Regions from separate parts of the Micromonospora sp. URMC 105 genome, predicted to be linked through region 1. Evidence: riboswitches for the same ligand, from Rfam matches in the RefSeq annotation. Region 1 holds a riboswitch; each other region holds the start of a gene.
What was found. Region 1 has a riboswitch for cyclic di-AMP ahead of ACSNN7_RS11740 (transglycosylase family protein). Riboswitches for the same ligand answer to the same signal wherever they lie in the genome.
Positions count from the first base shown of each region.

Region 1 (4,423 bases):
CAGTTCGGGGTGGGCTTCTACTCGACGTTCATGGTGGCCGACAAGGTCAGCCTGCTGACCCGGCGCGCCGGTCAGGCCGAGGGCACCCGCTGGGAGTCCACCGGCGAGGGCACCTACGTCGTCGAGACGGTCACCGACGCCCCGCAGGGCACGTCGGTGACCGTGCACCTGAAGCCGGCCGACAGCGAGGACAACCTCGCCGACTACACCGACCACGGCAAGATCCGCGAGATCGTCAAGCGGTACTCCGACTTCATCGCCTGGCCGATCCGGCTGGTCACGGCGGACGCCGAGCGAGCCACCCTCAACTCGATGAAGGCGCTCTGGGCCCGGCCGCGCGACGAGGTCGCCGAGGAGGAGTACCGCGACTTCTACCGGCACGTCAGCCACGACTGGGCCGACCCGCTGGAGACCATCCACATGCGGGGCGAGGGCGTCTTCGAGTACGAGGCGCTGCTCTTCATCCCCACGCACGCCCCGTTCGACCTGTACCTGGCCGACGGCCGGCGTGGGGTGCAGCTCTACGTCAAGCGGGTCTTCGTGATGGACGACTGCGCCGCGCTCATGCCCAACTACCTGCGCTTCGTCAAGGGCGTGGTGGACGCGCACGACCTGTCGCTGAACATCTCCCGGGAGATCCTTCAGCAGGACCGGCAGATCCAGATCGTCCGCCGCCGGCTGGTCCGCAAGGTGCTCGCCACGGTCAAGGAGATGCGCGCCGAGCACCCCGAGCGGTACCGGACGTTCTGGTCGGAGTTCGGCCGGGTGCTCAAGGAGGGGCTGCTGGAGGATCCGGACAACCAGCAGGCGATCCTGGACGTCGTCTCCGTCGCCTCCACCCACGACCCCGCCGAGCAGACCACCCTGCACGAGTACGTCGAGCGGATGAAGGACGGCCAGGAAGAGATCTACTACGCCACCGGTGAGACCCGGACGGCGCTGGAGAACTCCCCGCACATGGAGGCGTTCCGCGCCAAGGGCTACGAGGTGCTGCTGCTCACCGACCCGGTCGACGAGGTCTGGGTGGAGCGGGTAGCGCAGTTCGACGGCCGGCCGCTGCGCTCGATCGCCAAGGGCCAGGTGGACCTGGACACCGCGCAGGAGCGTGAGGAGGCCGAGACGCAGCGGGAGCAGCAGACCAAGGAGTACGCCGCCCTGCTCGGCTTCCTCGGCGGCGCGCTGTCCGACAGCGTCAAGGAGGTACGGCTCTCGTCTCGCCTGACCACCTCGCCGGCCTGCCTCGTCGGCGACGCGCACGACATCACCCCGACGCTGGAGAAGATGTACCGCGCGATGGGGCAGGAGGTACCGAAGGTCCTGCGCATCCTCGAACTCAACCCGACCCACCCGCTGGTTACCGGCCTGCGCGCCGCGCACGAGCGCGGCGGTGACTCCGACGCTCTCACCGAGACCGCCGAGCTGCTGTACGGCATGGCGCTGCTCGCCGAGGGCGGCGACCTGGCCGACCCGGCCCGCTTCGCCCGGCTCCTCGCCGACCGGCTGGCCCGCACCCTCTGACCGGTTGCGACGGGTCCCTTCCCGACCGCCCGGCGGTCGGGAAGGGACCGGTCCGCACCGTGATCCACATGCGAATGCCCGCCGTGTAGAGCATCATCGGCGGGCCCGCAACTCGACGGACGAAGCCGTCGCTCGGCCGGGTGAAGAACTTCACAAGAAGTGGGCAATCCCCCGAAACGGTTCCTAACGTCGTTCGTGTTCGCGATCGCGGACACCACGGCCGGTAACGCCTAATCCATGCCGCCGGCCGCTGGGACCTTGTCACCGGGCATGGAGCGGGGGACCCACACGTTCCTCGGTGCACGTCACCTCGGGGTGAAGCCGCCACGGCGGCCGGGCTCCTCGGCCCGAACCCGACAGCTCACCTCGTCGGCGTGGAGGAATCCACATGGCAACTGAATACACCGCCCGTCACCGACGGGTCAGCTCGCGCCGCATCGCCGTCGGCACGCTCGCCGTCGGTGCGGTCACCGCAGTCGCTGCCGTACTGGCACCGGCGTCACCGGCGAGCGCCGCCGTCAACTGGGACGCGATCGCCCAGTGCGAGTCCGGCGGCAACTGGCACATCAACACCGGCAACGGCTACTACGGCGGCCTGCAGTTCTCGCAGAGCACCTGGGCCGGCTACGGCGGCAAGAAGTACGCCTCCCGCGCCGACCTGGCCAGCCGGGGCGAGCAGATCGCCATCGCCGAGAAGGTGCTCGACGGTCAGGGCATCGGCGCCTGGCCGACCTGCGGCAAGAAGGGCGGCTCCAGCAAGAGCTACGCGAGCAGCTCCGAGAAGTCGCAGAAGTCCCAGAAGTCGCAGAAGTCGGAGCGGCGCTCCGGCTCGCGCAGCTCGTCGAAGGCCACCGAGCGGTCCTCGCGCGGCGAGCAGCACAGCAGCCGCAGCCAGCGGCGCAGCGCCCCCGCCGCCACCGGCGACGTGTACGTGGTGCGGGCGGGTGACACCCTGTCGCGGATCGCCGAGGCCCGAGACCTGGCCGGTGGCTGGCACGCGCTGTACGAGCGCAACAAGCGCGTGGTGGGCAGCGACCCGGGCCTGATCTTCCCGGGCCAGAAGCTCAGCCTCTGACGCGTCGCCGTGTCCGGGTCACCGGGCCGCCGGTCCGCACACCCGATAGGGTTGGCCCTGGTGTGCCGGGAAGTCTGGTCGGCGATGGATGACGCGATCCCTGCCGACGAGGAGACTCCCCGTGACCGACGCCCCCCGGCGCCGTACCAGCCTGTTCGCCCGCCGCTCCTGGGGCGAGACCAGCCGCATCCTGGGCATCCTGCGCAAGGAGACCGTGGGCGGGGCGCTCCTGCTCGTCGGGGCGCTGCTCGCGCTGGTCTGGTCGAACTCGCCCTGGGCGGACGGCTACCGGTCGCTGCGTGACCTCACCGTCGGCCCGGCGTCGCTGCACCTCGACCTGAGCCTCGCGACCTGGGCCGCCGACGGGCTGCTGGCGATCTTCTTCTTCGTCGCCGGGCTGGAACTCAAGCGCGAGTTCGTCGCCGGAGACCTGCGGGACCCGCGCCGGGCCGCGGTGCCGGTGGCGGCGGCGGTCGGCGGGGTGGTCGTACCGGCCGTGCTGTTCCTCCTGTTCGCCGGGGCCGACGGGGCCCGCGGCTGGGCGATCCCCACGGCCACCGACATCGCGTTCGCCCTCGCGGTGCTCGCGGTGGTCGGACGGCTGCTGCCGTCGGCGCTGCGCACCTTCCTGCTCACCCTGGCGGTCGTCGACGACCTGCTCGCCATCGTGATCATCGCCGTCTTCTACACCACCAGCCTCGCCGTGCTTCCGCTGCTGGGCGCACTGGTGCCGCTCGCGCTCTTCGCCGTGCTGGTGCAGCGCCGGGTCCGGTCCTGGTGGCTGCTGCTGCCGCTGGCGGCGGTGACCTGGACGCTCGTGCACGCCTCGGGTGTGCACGCCACGGTGGCGGGGGTGCTGCTGGCCTTCGCCGTGCCGGTGCTGCGCAGCACGGCCGCCGGTGGGCCGGGCGCCGGGCCGGGCCTGGCGGAGCACTTCGAGCACCGGTTCCGGCCGATCTCCGCCGGGGTGGCGGTGCCGATCTTCGCGTTCCTCTCCGCGGGGGTCACGGTCGGCGGGCTGGCCGGGCTGGCCACCGCACTGTCCGACCGGGTCGCGGTCGGCATCGTGGTCGGTCTGGTGCTCGGCAAGCCGGTGGGCATCCTGGCCGCCACCTGGCTGGTGTCCCGGTTCACCCGGGCCAACCTCGACGAGGGACTGAACTGGCTCGACGTGCTGGGCCTGGCGTTGCTCGGCGGGATCGGGTTCACCGTGTCGCTGCTGATCGGCGAGCTGGCGTTCGGCCTGGGCAGCGCGCGCGACGACCACGTCAAGGTCGCCGTGCTCACCGGCTCGCTGCTCTCCGCGCTGCTGGCGACGGTGATCCTGCGCGCCCGCACCCGGGTCTACCGGCGGGTGCACGAGATCGAGACCGTCGACGAGGACCACGACGGCGTCCCGGACGTCTTCGAGCGCGAGGCGGGCCGCTAGCCGTCCGGTTGCGCCGTTGCGGCCGGGTACGCCCGGGTCTCGCTGGCCTTGACCGCCGCCCAGACCCGCTGCCCGGGCTCCAGGCGCAGCTGGGCGGCGGCGGCCGGGGTGACGTCGGCGGCGGCGGTGACCGGACCGGTGAGCTGCACCCGCAGGTTGTCCCCGTGCCGCTGCACCCCGCTGACCGTGGCCGGCCAGGTGTTGCGAGGGCTGCCGTCGGGCCGGTGCGGGTGCAGGGCGACGGCGGCGGGCCGGAAGACCACGAAGGCGTCGCCGTCGAGCCGGTCGGCGGTGGCCAGGACGAAATCGTCGCCGAGGCGTACCGCGTGCCCGTCGGCGTGGCCCCGGTAGAGGTTCAGCCCGACGAGCCGGGCGACGTAGTCGGTGCGTGGGCGGGCCGT
Region 1 covers NZ_JBPQTL010000026.1:37,676-42,098, forward strand. The annotation lists gene htpG (molecular chaperone HtpG) at 1-1,518, shown strand, start outside; cyclic di-AMP (ydaO/yuaA leader) riboswitch at 1,736-1,908, shown strand; gene ACSNN7_RS11740 (transglycosylase family protein) at 1,907-2,593, shown strand; gene nhaA (Na+/H+ antiporter NhaA) at 2,682-4,022, shown strand; gene ACSNN7_RS11750 (ABC transporter ATP-binding protein) at 4,019-4,423, opposite strand, start outside.

Region 2 (4,423 bases), on a different contig from region 1:
CGGCGCGCACGGCGAAAGTTATTTACAACTTCTCACCATTGTAAATATTTATCGCCGTCAGCATACTGGCAGCCGGGCGCGCGATCGACCGGCGGCGGCACGGCCACCGGTGACCGCGCACCGGCGACGCGGCGCGCCCCGACGCCGCTCGCCTCCCTCCGTCCCCCGGGAGTGCGCACATGCCATCACCCCTTCGCCGCGTCGCCTGCTGGCTCGGCGCGGCGTCCCTCGCCGTCCTGACCATGCTGGCCATGCCGGGCGCGGCCCACGCCGCCACCCCCAACTGGCCGACGCTGAGCACCGGCACCGGCGGCGCCAACGTCAGCACCGCCCAGTTCCTGCTCCGCCACCACGGCCGGACGCTCACCGTCGACGGGTACTACAGCGCCGGCACCGCCGCCGCCACCAGCTCCTTCCAGTCCGCCAACGGACTGGCGGCCGACGGGATCGTCGGGCCGCTGACCTGGGGCAAACTCGTGGTCACTCTGGATCCCGGCGCGAACAACAACGCCGTACGGGCGTTGCAGACGGCGCTGAACAAGTACGGCTACGGCCTCACCGTCGACGGCGTGTGGGGCGCCTCGACCACCACCGCGGTCTCCGCCTTCAAGTCCGGCCGGGGACTCACCGGCGGCACCACCGTCGGCGCCACCACCTGGCAGTGGCTGGTCGGCGGCGGTGGTGGCGGCGGCACCTGGGCCCCGGTCATCGACCGGTCGGTGCTGCCCCGCTCCGAGTACGACGACCCGCACCACGACTACCCCGCGATCGACCTGCCCACCCAGACCGGGGTGACCACGTACGCGATCACCGCCGGCACGGTGTCCCACGCCGGCGGCAGCTGCGGCTACGGCGTCGGGATCACCGGCGACGACGGCGCGTACTACCTGTTCTGTCACCTGTCGTCGCGCTCCGTCGCCGCCGGCGCCAGGGTCAGTGCCGGTCAGGTCATCGGGTACACCGGCGCCACCGGCAACGTGACCGGCCCGCACCTGCACATCGAGGTCCGCGTCGGCGGCGTCAACCGGTGCCCGCAGCAGTTGCTGCTGGCCATCTACGACGGTGCGACGGTGCCGGCCGCGGCCAGCCTGCCCAGCAGCGGCTGCAGCTACTGAGCGACCGGAGGTGGGCGGTCGGGCCCGGAGCCCGGCCGCCCACCATCGCTCACAGGTACGGGTCGAGCAGGGCGAGCACCGCCGCCGGGTCCTCCACGTGCGCGTTGTGCCCGAGACCGGGCAGGGTCACCACCGGCACGCCCAGCTCGGCGAGCTGCGCGTCGGTGACCATCGGGTCGTGCTCGCCCCGGGCCAGCAGCACCGGGACGTCGGTGGCGGCCAGCAGGGCGGGCAGCTCCGGCGCGCCGACCGCGAAGGCGGCCGGGTCCATGGCCAGCCGCCAGCGGCCGTCCTCGACGCGCAGGCCCGCGTCGACCGCCGGGTGGTCCGGCGCGAACAACCCGCCGAGGCCGGCCACCTTCAGGTAGCGGCGGGCCGCCTCGTCCCGGGTCGCGAACCAGGTCACCGGCCGCTCGGACAGCTCCCGCGCCCGGGCCAGCTCGGCCGGCGACCAGACCGCCTTGATGCCCAGCCCCACCACCGCGTCCACCGGCAGCCCCGCCTCGCGGGCGGCCAGCGCCAGCGCGACCACCCCGCCCAGGGAGTGCCCGAGGACCACCAGCCGCTCACCCGGCCGCGCGCCCTCGGCCGCCGGGCCGAGCCGCGCCGCGACCTGCCCGGCGAGCCCGGCGAAGGAGTACCCGGGCAGCGGCGGGGAGAAGCCGTGCCCGGCCAGGTCCGGCGCCAGCCAGCGGCCCGGCCAGCGGTGTTCCAGCAGCGGCGCCCAGGGCAGCCACACGTCGCCGGTGGCGCCCATCCCGTGCAGCAGCAACAGCAGGCGGCGGGTACCCGAGTCGTCGGTCATGGGGCGCAGTGTGCCACCGCCCGGTTCCGCCGCGCGAGACGCGCCGACGACGACGGGCACCACCCCCAGGGGGGCGGTGCCCGTACGTGCGGTGGTGCGAGGTCAGGCCGAGTAGCCGCGGGTGGCGATCCAGTTCGCCAGGTCGATGGTGCTGATCCAGTACGTCGGCACGTTCGGGTCCGCCGAGTCGGCGATCCGGACCGTGCGGCCGTCGTTCTTGTAGCCGACCACGGCGATGTAGTGGCCGCCCGGGAAGGAGTGCCAGCCACCGGCGGTGTCGGTGGCGGAGCCCGCCACGTTCGCCACGACACCCCGCCCGTCGTTGATGGTCTCGATGACGTCGGCCTGGAGCCGGTCGATCTGCGCGGAGCTGGGGGTGCCGTCGAACATCCGGGTGCGGTACGGGTCGCCCTTGACCGACTGGTTCAGGACCCGGGTGGTGTCCCGCGCCGAGTTGGTGCCCATCTCGGTGGTGCCGAGCGGGCCGACCAGCTCGTCCTGGCTGCGCTCGACGCCGGCCGCGCTGAGCGCGTGGCGCACCGCCGCCGGACCGCAGTTGTAGAACGTGTTCTGCGCCTGGTAGTCGATCCGCAGGACCTTGGTCGACGGCGGCTTGGGAGCCGCCTTGCGGGTCACGTCCGGGTCCGCCTTGGCCTTGCCGGCGGACGACGGCGAGGACGGGCGGTGGTGGGTGGTGGCGCGGTCCTGGCCACGGCTGGCGACCTCGTCCAGCCGGGGCGCCAGCTCGGCGGCGACGGCGGCCGAGGTCTGCTGGCGGGCGGGCGCCTCGTCGGCGAGCAGGGTGGTGGCACCGGAGACCAGCACGAGCGCGGCGGCCGAACCGGCGAGGAGCTGGTACGACCGCTCGCCGGCCAGCCGGCGCAGCTGCCGCTTCAGGGTGTGCTTCACGTGTTCCTCCACGGTACGAGGGCGGGAGCGGCGTGCCGGACCGGCGGGTGACGAGACGTCACCCGCGGTGTGAGGACCGGTGCAGAGGCCGCTCGGCGGGGGTGCGCCCGGGCAGTGGCCGGGCGGCGGGGTGTGGGCCGGGATCAGCGCGCGAGGGCGCGGCGGACCTGCGGGAACACCCCGGTACCGAGGTGGAGAGGGATGCGAGGGTGCTGCACGAAGTGGAAACTCCTTCCGACACCGCCTACCGGGTTAGCTGACGGATTCGGGCGGGAAGAACGCCCTACCGCGGGCCGTGGCCCGCGGATTCACCCCAGACGTGCGTGGGTCCCCGGTTCGTGAAAGTCACGATTGAGCGGGTCGGTGCGGCGTCGCCTCTTGCGATCGGAAACCGCACCGGACGGGGCGACACTACTGGCCGGTCCACCTGCCCGCCAAGCGTCCCCAGCTGCGTAAACATCATCGGGGCGACTAATTTGCCGTACAGTTCGGCACTGACGCCACTCAATGGGACGGACGTTTGTTACGGCACGGTCGGGTCACAACCGGACGGCCGGGCGGCAACGTCAGCGGATCGCGGCGATCGATGTCACCGACTGTTACGAGTGACCGTTTCCGTGATCGCGGTGACGCGGCTCACGAAATTCGGGTAACGATTCGGTCGCGGCGTCAGCCCACCCGGGCGGGCCGCCAGCGCGCCGCAGGCGCCGTCCGCGCCGCCCCCGTCGCCGCCCGTGGCGCGGGCACCCGCCCCGGACGCAGCCGCTGCGCCGCCGCGTACGCCTCTGCGCTCAGGGCACGGGCCGCCTCGGCGGCCAGTTCGGCGTCCCGCCACGCCGACCGCTCCCGTTCGGCCGCCGCCCGGTACGCGTCCCGCCGGCCGTCGCGGACCGCCCGGACCAGCAGCACCTCCTGCTCGACCGGGTGCCGCCGGGAGTCCCAGCCGTCCCGGTGCGCGAAGACGTCCCGCAGCCGCTCCACGGGCAGCTCGCCGCGCCAGTGGGCGGCCACCGCCGCCTGGTGCAGCCAGCGCTCCCGGCCCGCGTACTCGGCCGGCGTGCGGGGCGTACGCGGGGCGGGCAGTGCGGCGGCGCCGACGAACCGACGGGCGGCGGTCTCCGCGTCGTCGTACACCTCCCAGGCCCGGTCCATCTCCTCCTGAGCGGTCAGCCAGGCCTCCCGCCGCCGGCGGGCGGTCTGGGCGGCGCCGGCCGCGGCGACGGCGACCTCCTCGGCGTACCGGCGCAGGTCCGCCAGCTCCGTCGCGGGGCTGGGAGCCGGGGACGCCTCGACGGCCGGCTCGGCGGCGGTCTCCCGCTCCGGGCGGGCGACCAGCACGGTGAGCACGGTCAGGGCGAGCACGAGCAGGGCCGACCAGATGGCGGCGGCGGTCGGGACCTCGACGAGGAACTGGTAGACGACGGTGTTCATGGTCGGCACCTCCCGGAAGGGGGACGCGGATGAGGAGTCCGCACGCCGGCCCGGGGCGGCGGGGCGAGGCCGGGGGGCGTCGCACGCCGGTGGGCGGGTGCGGTGGCGTGGTTCTCGACAGGTGCGGTCGCGGGTCACCCCCGCGTGGGCGGTCAGCCGAGCG
Region 2 covers NZ_JBPQTL010000075.1:3,454-7,876, forward strand. The annotation lists gene ACSNN7_RS21330 (peptidoglycan-binding protein) at 180-1,115, shown strand; gene ACSNN7_RS21335 (alpha/beta fold hydrolase) at 1,165-1,920, opposite strand; gene ACSNN7_RS21340 (C39 family peptidase) at 2,023-2,841, opposite strand; cyclic di-AMP (ydaO/yuaA leader) riboswitch at 3,056-3,197, opposite strand; gene ACSNN7_RS21345 (hypothetical protein) at 3,499-4,260, opposite strand; gene ACSNN7_RS21350 (hypothetical protein) at 4,413-4,423, opposite strand, start outside.
Region 2: it holds a riboswitch for cyclic di-AMP, as region 1 does, so the genes downstream of both, ACSNN7_RS21340 (C39 family peptidase) here and ACSNN7_RS11740 (transglycosylase family protein) in region 1, are expected to answer to the same signal.

Region 3 (4,423 bases), on a different contig from region 1:
CATCATGCCCGGGGCCCGGTCGCGCACCTCGCGGACGGCCCCGACCAGGAACGGCCGGCCGCCCCAGAAGAAGACCACCGAGCCGAGCACCGGCCCGACCAGGGACCGGCCGGGGAACTCCAGCGAGTAACCGAACCAGTCCATCACCATGTGGCTGGTGACGACGACAGGCAGGGTCAGCGCCAGGCACAGCCAGAACCGGCGGCGGAACATCTCCGGGTCATGGCCGGCGTGCTTGTCGTGGCCCCGATGCCGGCCCGGCGCCGGGTGCCGGGCAGCTCCGGCGTGCTGGTCCATGCCCCCAAGATGCCCGGGGTGCGCGCCGCCGGTGGTGCGAACCGGGCGGACTAACAGCGAACCTGGCTACGATTCTCCGGCCATGACACTCCGCCCGCCGCCGCCGCGGCCCCGCGTACCGCGCCGGGGTCCGTTGCCGTGGCGAACCACCCGGGCGGCCCGCCGACCACGCCGCCCGCTCACCCTGCGTGAACACGCTGGCACCCGGGGGCGAGACCCCGGTACGCGTCCCGGTGCACACCGCCCGCCGGTGAACCGACCGGCCGGCTGACACGTACTCCGCCCTGGATCGTTGGGAGACTCGCAATGGGCGCCGACCACACCCGTCCCGCTCCGTCCGCCCCGCCCGGGGTGCGGCGGATCCTCGTCGCGACGGTGGTCCCGCTGTTCGTCGTCACGGTGATCGCCGCGCTGGCGCTCTGGCCGCGCGACTCCCGGCAGACCGACGGCGGGGCCGAGCCGCCGCGCCACCACGGGACGGTGACCCGGGTGCTGACCGAACCCTGCCCGCCGGCACCCGAGGTTCCCGACGGGTCGCCCGGCGCGGCCGAGGGTCCGTGCGGGACGGTCACGGTCAAGGTCGAGCAGGGCCCGGACAGCGGGCAGCTGGTGCAGACCCAGGTGCCGTCCGGCCCGGGCGCACCGACCGTGGCGGTGGGCGACGAGGTGGTGCTGGTCCAGCTCTCCGACCCGGCCGACCCCACCGCCAGCAGCTACCAAATCGCCGAGCACCAGCGGGGCAAGCCGCTGATCTGGCTGGTCGCGCTCTTCGCGGCGGCGATCGTGGCGTTCGGCCGACTGCGCGGGCTGGCCGCGCTGGCCGGGCTGGGCGCCAGCTTCGCCATCCTGCTCACCTTCGTCGTACCCGGCATCGCCACGGGCGGCTCGCCGCTGCTGATCGCCATCACCGGCTCGGCGCTGATCATGTTCGTGGTGCTGTACCTGACCCACGGGATCACCGCACAGACCTCGGTGGCGGTCCTCGGCACGCTCGGCAGCCTGGTGCTGACCGGGCTGCTCGGCAGCCTGGCCACCGCCGCCGCCCACCTGACCGGGTTCGGCAGCGAGGAGGCCACCACGCTGTCGCTGTACCAGCGCGACGTCGACCTGCACGGGCTGCTCCTGGCCGGCATCATCATCGGCTCGCTCGGCGTGCTCGACGACGTCACCGTCACGCAGGCCGCCACGGTCACCGAGCTGTCGCACGCCAACCCCGGCCTGTCCCGCACCCAGCTCTACCGGGCCGCCACCCGGGTCGGCCGGGCGCACATCGCCTCCACGGTCAACACCATCGTGCTCGCGTACGCGGGCGCGTCGCTGCCGCTGCTGCTCCTGCTCACCGCCGACAGCCGGCCGGTGAGCCAGATCCTCACCAGCGAGTTCCTGGCCCAGGAGATCGTCCGCAGCGCGGTGGCGACGCTCGGCCTGATCGCCGCCGTACCGCTGACCACCGCGCTGGCCGCGCTGGTCGCCACCGCCGGGCGCGGCCCGGCACCCGATCCGGTGCCGGGCGACGGCCCGGCGCCGACGCCCCGCCCCTCCGCCGACCGGGACGCGGCGCTCGAGGCGCTGAGCGCCACGCGCCCCGGCGGACCGTCCACCCCGGCCCCCGCACGGTGGCCCGACCCGGAAAGGAGCACGGACACCGCATGGTGAAACTCCGCTGCGTGACCGACGCCGACGCGGAACCTGACGAACGCGTCACTCGTCACGTACCGCCACGACGAAATAACGCTTTTAGTCGGGTTCTGGACGTAGATCCCCGGTACGACTCTCAGGTAACCTCGCTGCCGGTCACCGCCGAAGGCGCGCAGCGGCGCCTGCGGTGCCGCCGCCCAATCGCCGTGAGGCGAGCCGGGGAACCAGGTACATGGGGTGAATCCGCGCGAGCGGTAGGGGCCACTTCCGTCCCGAACCCGTCAGCTAACCCGGTCGGCGGTCGACGGAAGGGAACACTGTGACGGCACCCCTGCGCCGCTGGTTGACTCCGGTGGTGGCCGTGTTCGCCGCCCTGGCCATCCTCGCCGGGCCCACAGCGGCGACCGCCGCGCCCTCGACCCCCACCCCCTCCGGCCACGGGGAGGACGAGGAACCCAAGCTGCTCACCGACGTCATCGAGCTGCGCAACCGCGAGTACTCGAAGGCGAAGACCCAGCTGGAGAAGTCCAAGAAGCGCCAGCAGCAGCTCGGGCTGGAGGTGAAGCGCGCACAGGACGAGTTGGAGGCGTTGCGGCCGCAGGTCTCGCAGATCGCGGCGCAGTCGTACCGGACCGGCCGGATCGGCGCGGTGGCGGCGCTGCTGGAGAGCAGCGGGCCGGACTCGTTCGTCCAGCGCGCCTCCGTGCTGGACGAGCTGAACATGGTCAACGGGCAGAAGCTGGCCCGGGTCACCGCCGCCAAGAACCGCGCGGAGCAGGCCAAGCTGGCCCTCGACGCCGAGGTGCGCGAGCAGCAGAAGCTCACCAACGACATGGCCCGGGAGAGCCGGGAGGCGGAGAAGGCCCTGGCGCTGGTCGGCGGCCGGGGCTTCACCGGCGGCCTGGTCGATGCGAAGTCGCCGGTCGCCCGGATCGCACCTGGTCGGACGGCGGACGGCGGCTGGCGCCCCGAGTCGCGCACCGAGGACGACCCGACCACCTCCGGCACCATCACCCCCCGCACCCTGCACGCGTACAAGGAGGTCCGGCGGGCCGGCTTCAAGCGGTTCGTCGGCTGCTACCGGCCGGGCGGGCCGTGGGAGCACCCGAAGGGCAAGGCCTGCGACTGGTCGTTGCAGAACAGCGGTTTCTCGTCCTGGCACAACAACGACACCCGGATGTACGGCAACAACCTCGCCGCGTTCCTGATCCGCAACGCCGACCGGCTTGGCATCTACTACGTGATTTGGAACCGGCAGATCTGGTTCCCGGCGACGGGGTGGAAGTCGTACAGCGGACCGTCGGACCACACCGACCACGTGCACATGTCGATGCTGTAGCGCACGACCCGTACCGAACGAGGGCCGTCCCGATGGGGGCGGCCCTCGTCGCGTCGGGGGTGTCAGCCGGTGACGGCGCTCGCCTGGCCGGCTTGGGCCGGCACGGCGGCGGACCCGTCGGCGGGCACCGCGGCCACCGTGCGCACCTCGCCGGCGGCGAGCCGGTACGACATGCCGACCACCGCGCAGCGCCCGGCGGCGACCGCGTCGGCCAGGACGGCGGATTTGCCGAGCAGCGTTTCCACGGTGTGCCCGATGTGGATGTCGACGATCCCGTCGACGTCGTCGATGCCCTGCTCGGCCGCCCGCCGGAGGCTGGGCACCACCGCGTCCACCACCGCCCCCAGGTGCCCGGCGGGGGCCGCGCCCGTCCGTACCGCGTCCCGGGCGGCCTGCACGGCACCGCAGGAGTCGTGACCGAGCACCACCACGAGCGGGGTACCCAGGACGCTCACCGCGTACTCGACGCTGCCCAGCACCTCGGGCCCGGCGGTGTGCCCGGCGGTCCGGACCACGAAGAGGTCACCCAGGCCCCGGTCGAAGATGATCTCGGCGGCGAGGCGGGAGTCGGAGCAGCCGACGATCACCGCGAACGGGTGCTGACCGTCGGCGACGGCCGCCCGGTGCCGGGAGTCCTGGTTGGGGTGGCGCGGCGCGCCGGTCACGAAGCGCCGGTTGCCGGCGTGCAGCTCGGCGAGTGCCTGCGTCGGATCGGTCAGGGTCATTGACTCACCTCGGTCCCTCGCGAGATCGACCTGATCAGAGCCGGCCGGCGACGGAGGCGGCCTCGCCGCCCACCGTCACACGCAGTGAAAGATACGTCAAGGTATACGTGATATGGATTTCATACATTGCGGCGACGCCGGCACCGTGTCTCGCCGCCATGCCCACCGGCCGGGCTCCGGTTGCACGCAGGCCAGGGCGGAAACGTCGGCCGGCTGGCCCTACCATGACGGGATGGCGACGACTGCGCGGAACGGGAGCACCCGGAACTGGACGTTCCTCACCAACCACGCACACGTGCTGCTCGCCATCGCCCGCAACCCCACCGCCCGGCTCCGCGACGTCGCCGACGAGGTGGGAGTGACCGAACGTGCCGCGCAGGCCATCGTCGCCGACCTGGAGGTCGGCGGCTACCTGCGCCGCACC
Region 3 covers NZ_JBPQTL010000017.1:37,693-42,115, forward strand. The annotation lists gene ACSNN7_RS08635 (heavy metal translocating P-type ATPase) at 1-297, opposite strand, end outside; gene ACSNN7_RS08640 (YibE/F family protein) at 604-1,953, shown strand; cyclic di-AMP (ydaO/yuaA leader) riboswitch at 2,120-2,250, shown strand; gene ACSNN7_RS08645 (coiled-coil domain-containing protein) at 2,255-3,274, shown strand; gene ACSNN7_RS08650 (carbonic anhydrase) at 3,337-3,999, opposite strand; gene ACSNN7_RS08655 (helix-turn-helix transcriptional regulator) at 4,232-4,423, shown strand, end outside.
Region 3: it holds a riboswitch for cyclic di-AMP, as region 1 does, so the genes downstream of both, ACSNN7_RS08645 (coiled-coil domain-containing protein) here and ACSNN7_RS11740 (transglycosylase family protein) in region 1, are expected to answer to the same signal.

Region 4 (4,423 bases), on a different contig from region 1:
CCGACCATCGAGCAGTACAACAAGGTACGCGCGCAGCTGAAGGTCAACCGCAAGAAGTCGGCGGAGCTGGAGAAGAAGATCCAGCCGCTGGCCCTGCAGACCGAGCTGGCCATGAACCGGGTCGGCGACCTCGCCTCCCGCTACTACATGACGGGCCCCTCGCAGGACGTCAGCGCGCTGCTGGTCAGCGTGAAGCCGGGCACCCTGACCGAGCAGCTGACCATCCTGGACCGGCTCGCCTCGCAGGAGCGCAAGGAGCTCCAGGTCGTCATCGACGCCCGGAAGAAGTACGACGGCGAGAAGCAGAAGCTCGACGCGCTGATCGCGGCGGAGGTCAAGCAGGAGAAGGAGCTGGCCGCCAAGAAGTCGCAGATCAACGCCGAGATCAAGCGGCTGCAGGCGTCGATGCCGAAGACGGTCGTCAAGGTGGCCGGCTGCCCGACCATCAAGGGCGTGGTGAGCACCGCCGCGCAGACCGCCATCCGGGTGGCCTGCCAGCAGGTCGGTGACCCGTACGTCTGGGGTGCCGACGGACCGGACTCCTTCGACTGCTCCGGCCTCACCCAGTACGCCTACAAGGCCGCCGGGATCTCCCTGACCCACCACACCGGCGCCCAGTGGAACGAGGGCAAGTCCATCCCGCGCTCCGAGGCCCGCCCCGGTGATCTGGTCTTCTTCTTCAGTGACCTGCACCACGTCGGCCTCTATCTCGGTAACGGGCTGATGGTCCACGCGCCCCGGACCGGCAAGCCGGTCCAGGTCGCCAGCATCGACTACATGCCGGTCGCCGGCTTCCGACGGCCGAACTGACCCGACCCGCCGCGAACCCCCGGTCATCCGACCGGGGGTTCCGCGTATCCCCGACGCCGGGCGGCATGGCGGGTTGCGAATCGATAACGGCCGTCTACTCTGGTCCTTTGTCGGCCGCCGACAGGTCCGTCCATCCCGGGCGGCAGCGGCCGGCACCGCCGAGTCGCCTCCGGGCGAGCCGGGGACCCAGGTACGCCGGGGTGAATCCGCAACCACTGCGGTAGGGCGCTCCCTTCCCGCCCGAACCCGTCAGCTAACCCGGTAGGCGGTCGACGGAAGAAGGAGTCCGGAGCCCGGTGGCACACCATGCCCCGCGGCCACCGTCGTACCGGTCGACCCAGGTCGCCCGGCGGACGGCTGCGCCGCGCCCACGCTGGTCCCGCTTCACCACCGTCCTGGCTGCGCTGGCCGGCGCCGCCGTCGTCCTGACCGGTGCGCCCACGGCGGCCCACGCCGACCCCTCGGTCGCCGAGATCGAACGGCAGATCGACCAGGACTGGAACAGGCTCGAACCGATCATCGAGCAGCACAACGCCACCCGTCAGGACCTGGCCGCCAAGCGCCGGCAGGCCGACGCGCTGGCCCGGCGGATCGAACCGCTGCAACTCCAGGTCGACCTCGCGATGAACCAGGTCAGCGGCCTCGCCGCCGAGGCGTACAAGGGAGAGAACGTCTCCGCCGTCAACGCCCTGCTCGGCAGCGCCTCCCCCACCGAACTGGTCGACCAGCTCGAACTGCTCGACCGGTTCGCCGATCGGCAGCAGCGCGACGTGCGCGCGGTCAAGGACCTGCGGGACAAGCTCGCCGCCGAGAAGGCGCCGCTGGACGAGATGGTTGCCCAGCTGAGCCGCACCGAGGCCCAGCTGGCCGCGAAGAAGAAGCAGATCAACACCGAGATCGACCGGCTGCAGAAGCTGCGGCTCAAGGTCTACGGCAGCGGTGGCGGCGGCAAGCTGCGCCCGGCCCCGTGCCCGGCCGGCTACCCCGGCGGCCCGGCCGGGACGGCGGTGAAGTTCGCCTGCGCACAGATCGGCAAGCCGTACGTCTGGGGCGCCGAGGGCCCCAACTCGTACGACTGCTCCGGGCTGATGCTCGCGGCCTGGGCGAAGGCGGGCGTCTCGCTGCCGCACAACGCCCGCCAGCAGCGCCAGGTCACCGCCCGGGTCGGCCGGGCCGACCTGCGCCCCGGCGACCTGGTCTTCTACTACGCCGACCTGCACCACGTCGGCATGTACGTCGGTGGCGGCTGGGTGGTGCACGCCTCCCAGGCGGGCCAGCCGGTCAAGATGAAGCGGGTCGACGACGGGCCGGTCAACAGCTACGGCCGGCCACGCTGACCGCTCGCCGGGCTCCCGGGGTGCCGGGAGCCCGGCGCGGCGTCAGCGGGTGGGCCAGGTGCGCCAGTGCTGCCAGGAGCGGCTCGGGGTCGGCCCGCGCTGGCCCTGGTAGCGGGACCCGTAGACGGCGGAGCCGTACGGGTGCTCGGCCGGGGACGAGAGCCGGAAGATGCAGAGCTGGCCGATCTTCATCCCGGGCCAGAGCGTGATCGGCAGGTTCGCCACGTTCGACAGCTCCAGCGTCACGTGACCGGAGAAGCCCGGGTCGATGAAGCCGGCGGTGGAGTGGGTGAGCAGGCCGAGCCGGCCCAGGCTGGACTTGCCCTCCAGGCGGCCGGCGAGCTGGTCGCCGAGCGAGATCACCTCCAGCGTGGAGGCGAGCACGAACTCACCCGGGTGCAGCACGAACGGCTCGCCCTCGGGGACCTCCACCATCGAGGTGAGGTCGTCCTGCTGGATCGCCGGGTCGATGTGCGTGTAGAGGTGGTTGTTGAAGACCCGGAAGAGCTTGTCGAGCCGCACGTCGATGCTGGACGGCTGCACCAGCGTGGGCTCGAAGGGCTCCAGCGCGAGAGTGCCCGCCTTGATCTCGGAGACCAGGTCGCGGTCGGAGAGCAGCATCGGCACACCATATCGAGCGGACCGGGTGACCTGCGTGTCGGACTACGCGTTCGTACACGTGTTCGATAGGATGTCCGTATGGCTTCCTGGTCCGAATTCGCCGCTGACGAGCCCCGACTCGCCGACGGGATCCGCCTTCTCATGCAGCAGTACGGGCCGGGCTTCGGCTACCTGGCCACCGTCCGCGCCGACGGCGGGCCCCGGGTGCACCCGGTCTGCCCGGTGATCACCGACGAGGGTCTGTTCTGCTTCGTCGTCGACTCGCCCAAGCGGCGCGACCTCGAACGCGACGGGCGGTACGCGTTGCACTCGTTCCCGCCGGAGGAGACCGACGACGAGGCGTACGTCGCCGGGCGCGCGCAACCGGTCACCGACCCGGCCCAGGTGGCGCGGGTGGCCCGCCTCGGCCGGGCGGCGCCCCAGGTCGACTGGCGACTCTTCGAGTTCAGCGTCGACGTGGCGATGCTGACCCGCCGCGATCAGGGCGGGCTCGGTCAGTTCGGCGAGGGGCGGGGGTCCTCCGCCGTCCAGGTCTGGCTCGACCCGGGTGCGGCCCACCGCGGCGGCGACGCCGCCGGCGTACCCGATCGGCGGCCGGCCCGCCGCGGCCGCCACGGTTTCGACACCCGCCGCCCGGCGGCCTGAACGCCGATGCCGGCCCCGTCTTGAGCGACGGAGCCGGCATCGGCGTCTGCTGAGGTGCTACGCCGCGCGGTAGGCGTTCCACGCGGTCAGCATGCGGCTCGCCTGACCAGCGGTGAACTGGTACATGCACGAGTCGTAGGTGTAGTCCATGAAGTTGGTGATCGGGTCCACGCCGGCCGTGGTGCAGGTGTCCCGCCCGGTCGGGCACTCGAACGCCGGCGACGCCTCGGCCGGGGTGTCGCTGACGCTGTCACCCGAGCCGGAGCAACCACCCTGGAAGGTGTGGTAGAGGTTCAGCCAGTGGCCTACCTCGTGGGTGCCGGTGTCGCCCTGGTTGTAGTTGGCGGAGGTGCCGCCGGGCAGCGACTCGCTGAGCACGACCACGCCGTCCATGCTGTTCAGCTTGCGCTGCGGGAAGGTCGCCCAGCCGAGCAGGTCGTCGCCCAGTTCGCCCAGGTAGACGTTGAGCGTGTTCTTGCCGCCCACGCGCAGCGAGGTCTTCATCGACCGCTCCGCCGAGGAGCCCTGCACGATCGGGTACCAGGACGGGTTGGTCACCCGGTTGATCTTCTGGAGCTGGAAGCCGAAGGCCGTGGCCGCGCCACCGGTGGCGCCGCTGTAGGCCTGGTTCAGCACGTTGATCTGCGAGGTGATCATCGAGTCCGGGATGTTGCCGCCGGCGCGGGTGGCGTCCCGCTGGATGACGTGCACCACGACCGGGATGGTGACAGTGGCCAACGGGGCGGCGGCCTGGGCGCCGGCCCGGAAGCTCGCCCGCTCGCGCAGCGCGGTGGCGAGGTCCGCCTCGCGCTCACGCACCTGCTTGGCGGTCAGCTCGTTGGGCTCGTGCTTGGCGATTCCGCCCTTTTTGATCCGGGCGTCCGAGTGCACGTCGGCCGGCTCGACGCAGGCTTCCGTCGGGGCGGCGGAGAAGGCGGAAGCAGCGGGTACGACACCCACCGCAGCGGTGCTGAGCAGCAGCGCGAGGGTCGTCGACGCGACGCCGGCGG
Region 4 covers NZ_JBPQTL010000094.1:6,865-11,287, forward strand. The annotation lists gene ACSNN7_RS23665 (NlpC/P60 family protein) at 1-810, shown strand, start outside; cyclic di-AMP (ydaO/yuaA leader) riboswitch at 957-1,093, shown strand; gene ACSNN7_RS23670 (NlpC/P60 family protein) at 1,107-2,147, shown strand; gene dcd (dCTP deaminase) at 2,190-2,768, opposite strand; gene ACSNN7_RS23680 (pyridoxamine 5'-phosphate oxidase family protein) at 2,847-3,413, shown strand; gene ACSNN7_RS23685 (zinc metalloprotease) at 3,471-4,423, opposite strand, start outside.
Region 4: it holds a riboswitch for cyclic di-AMP, as region 1 does, so the genes downstream of both, ACSNN7_RS23670 (NlpC/P60 family protein) here and ACSNN7_RS11740 (transglycosylase family protein) in region 1, are expected to answer to the same signal.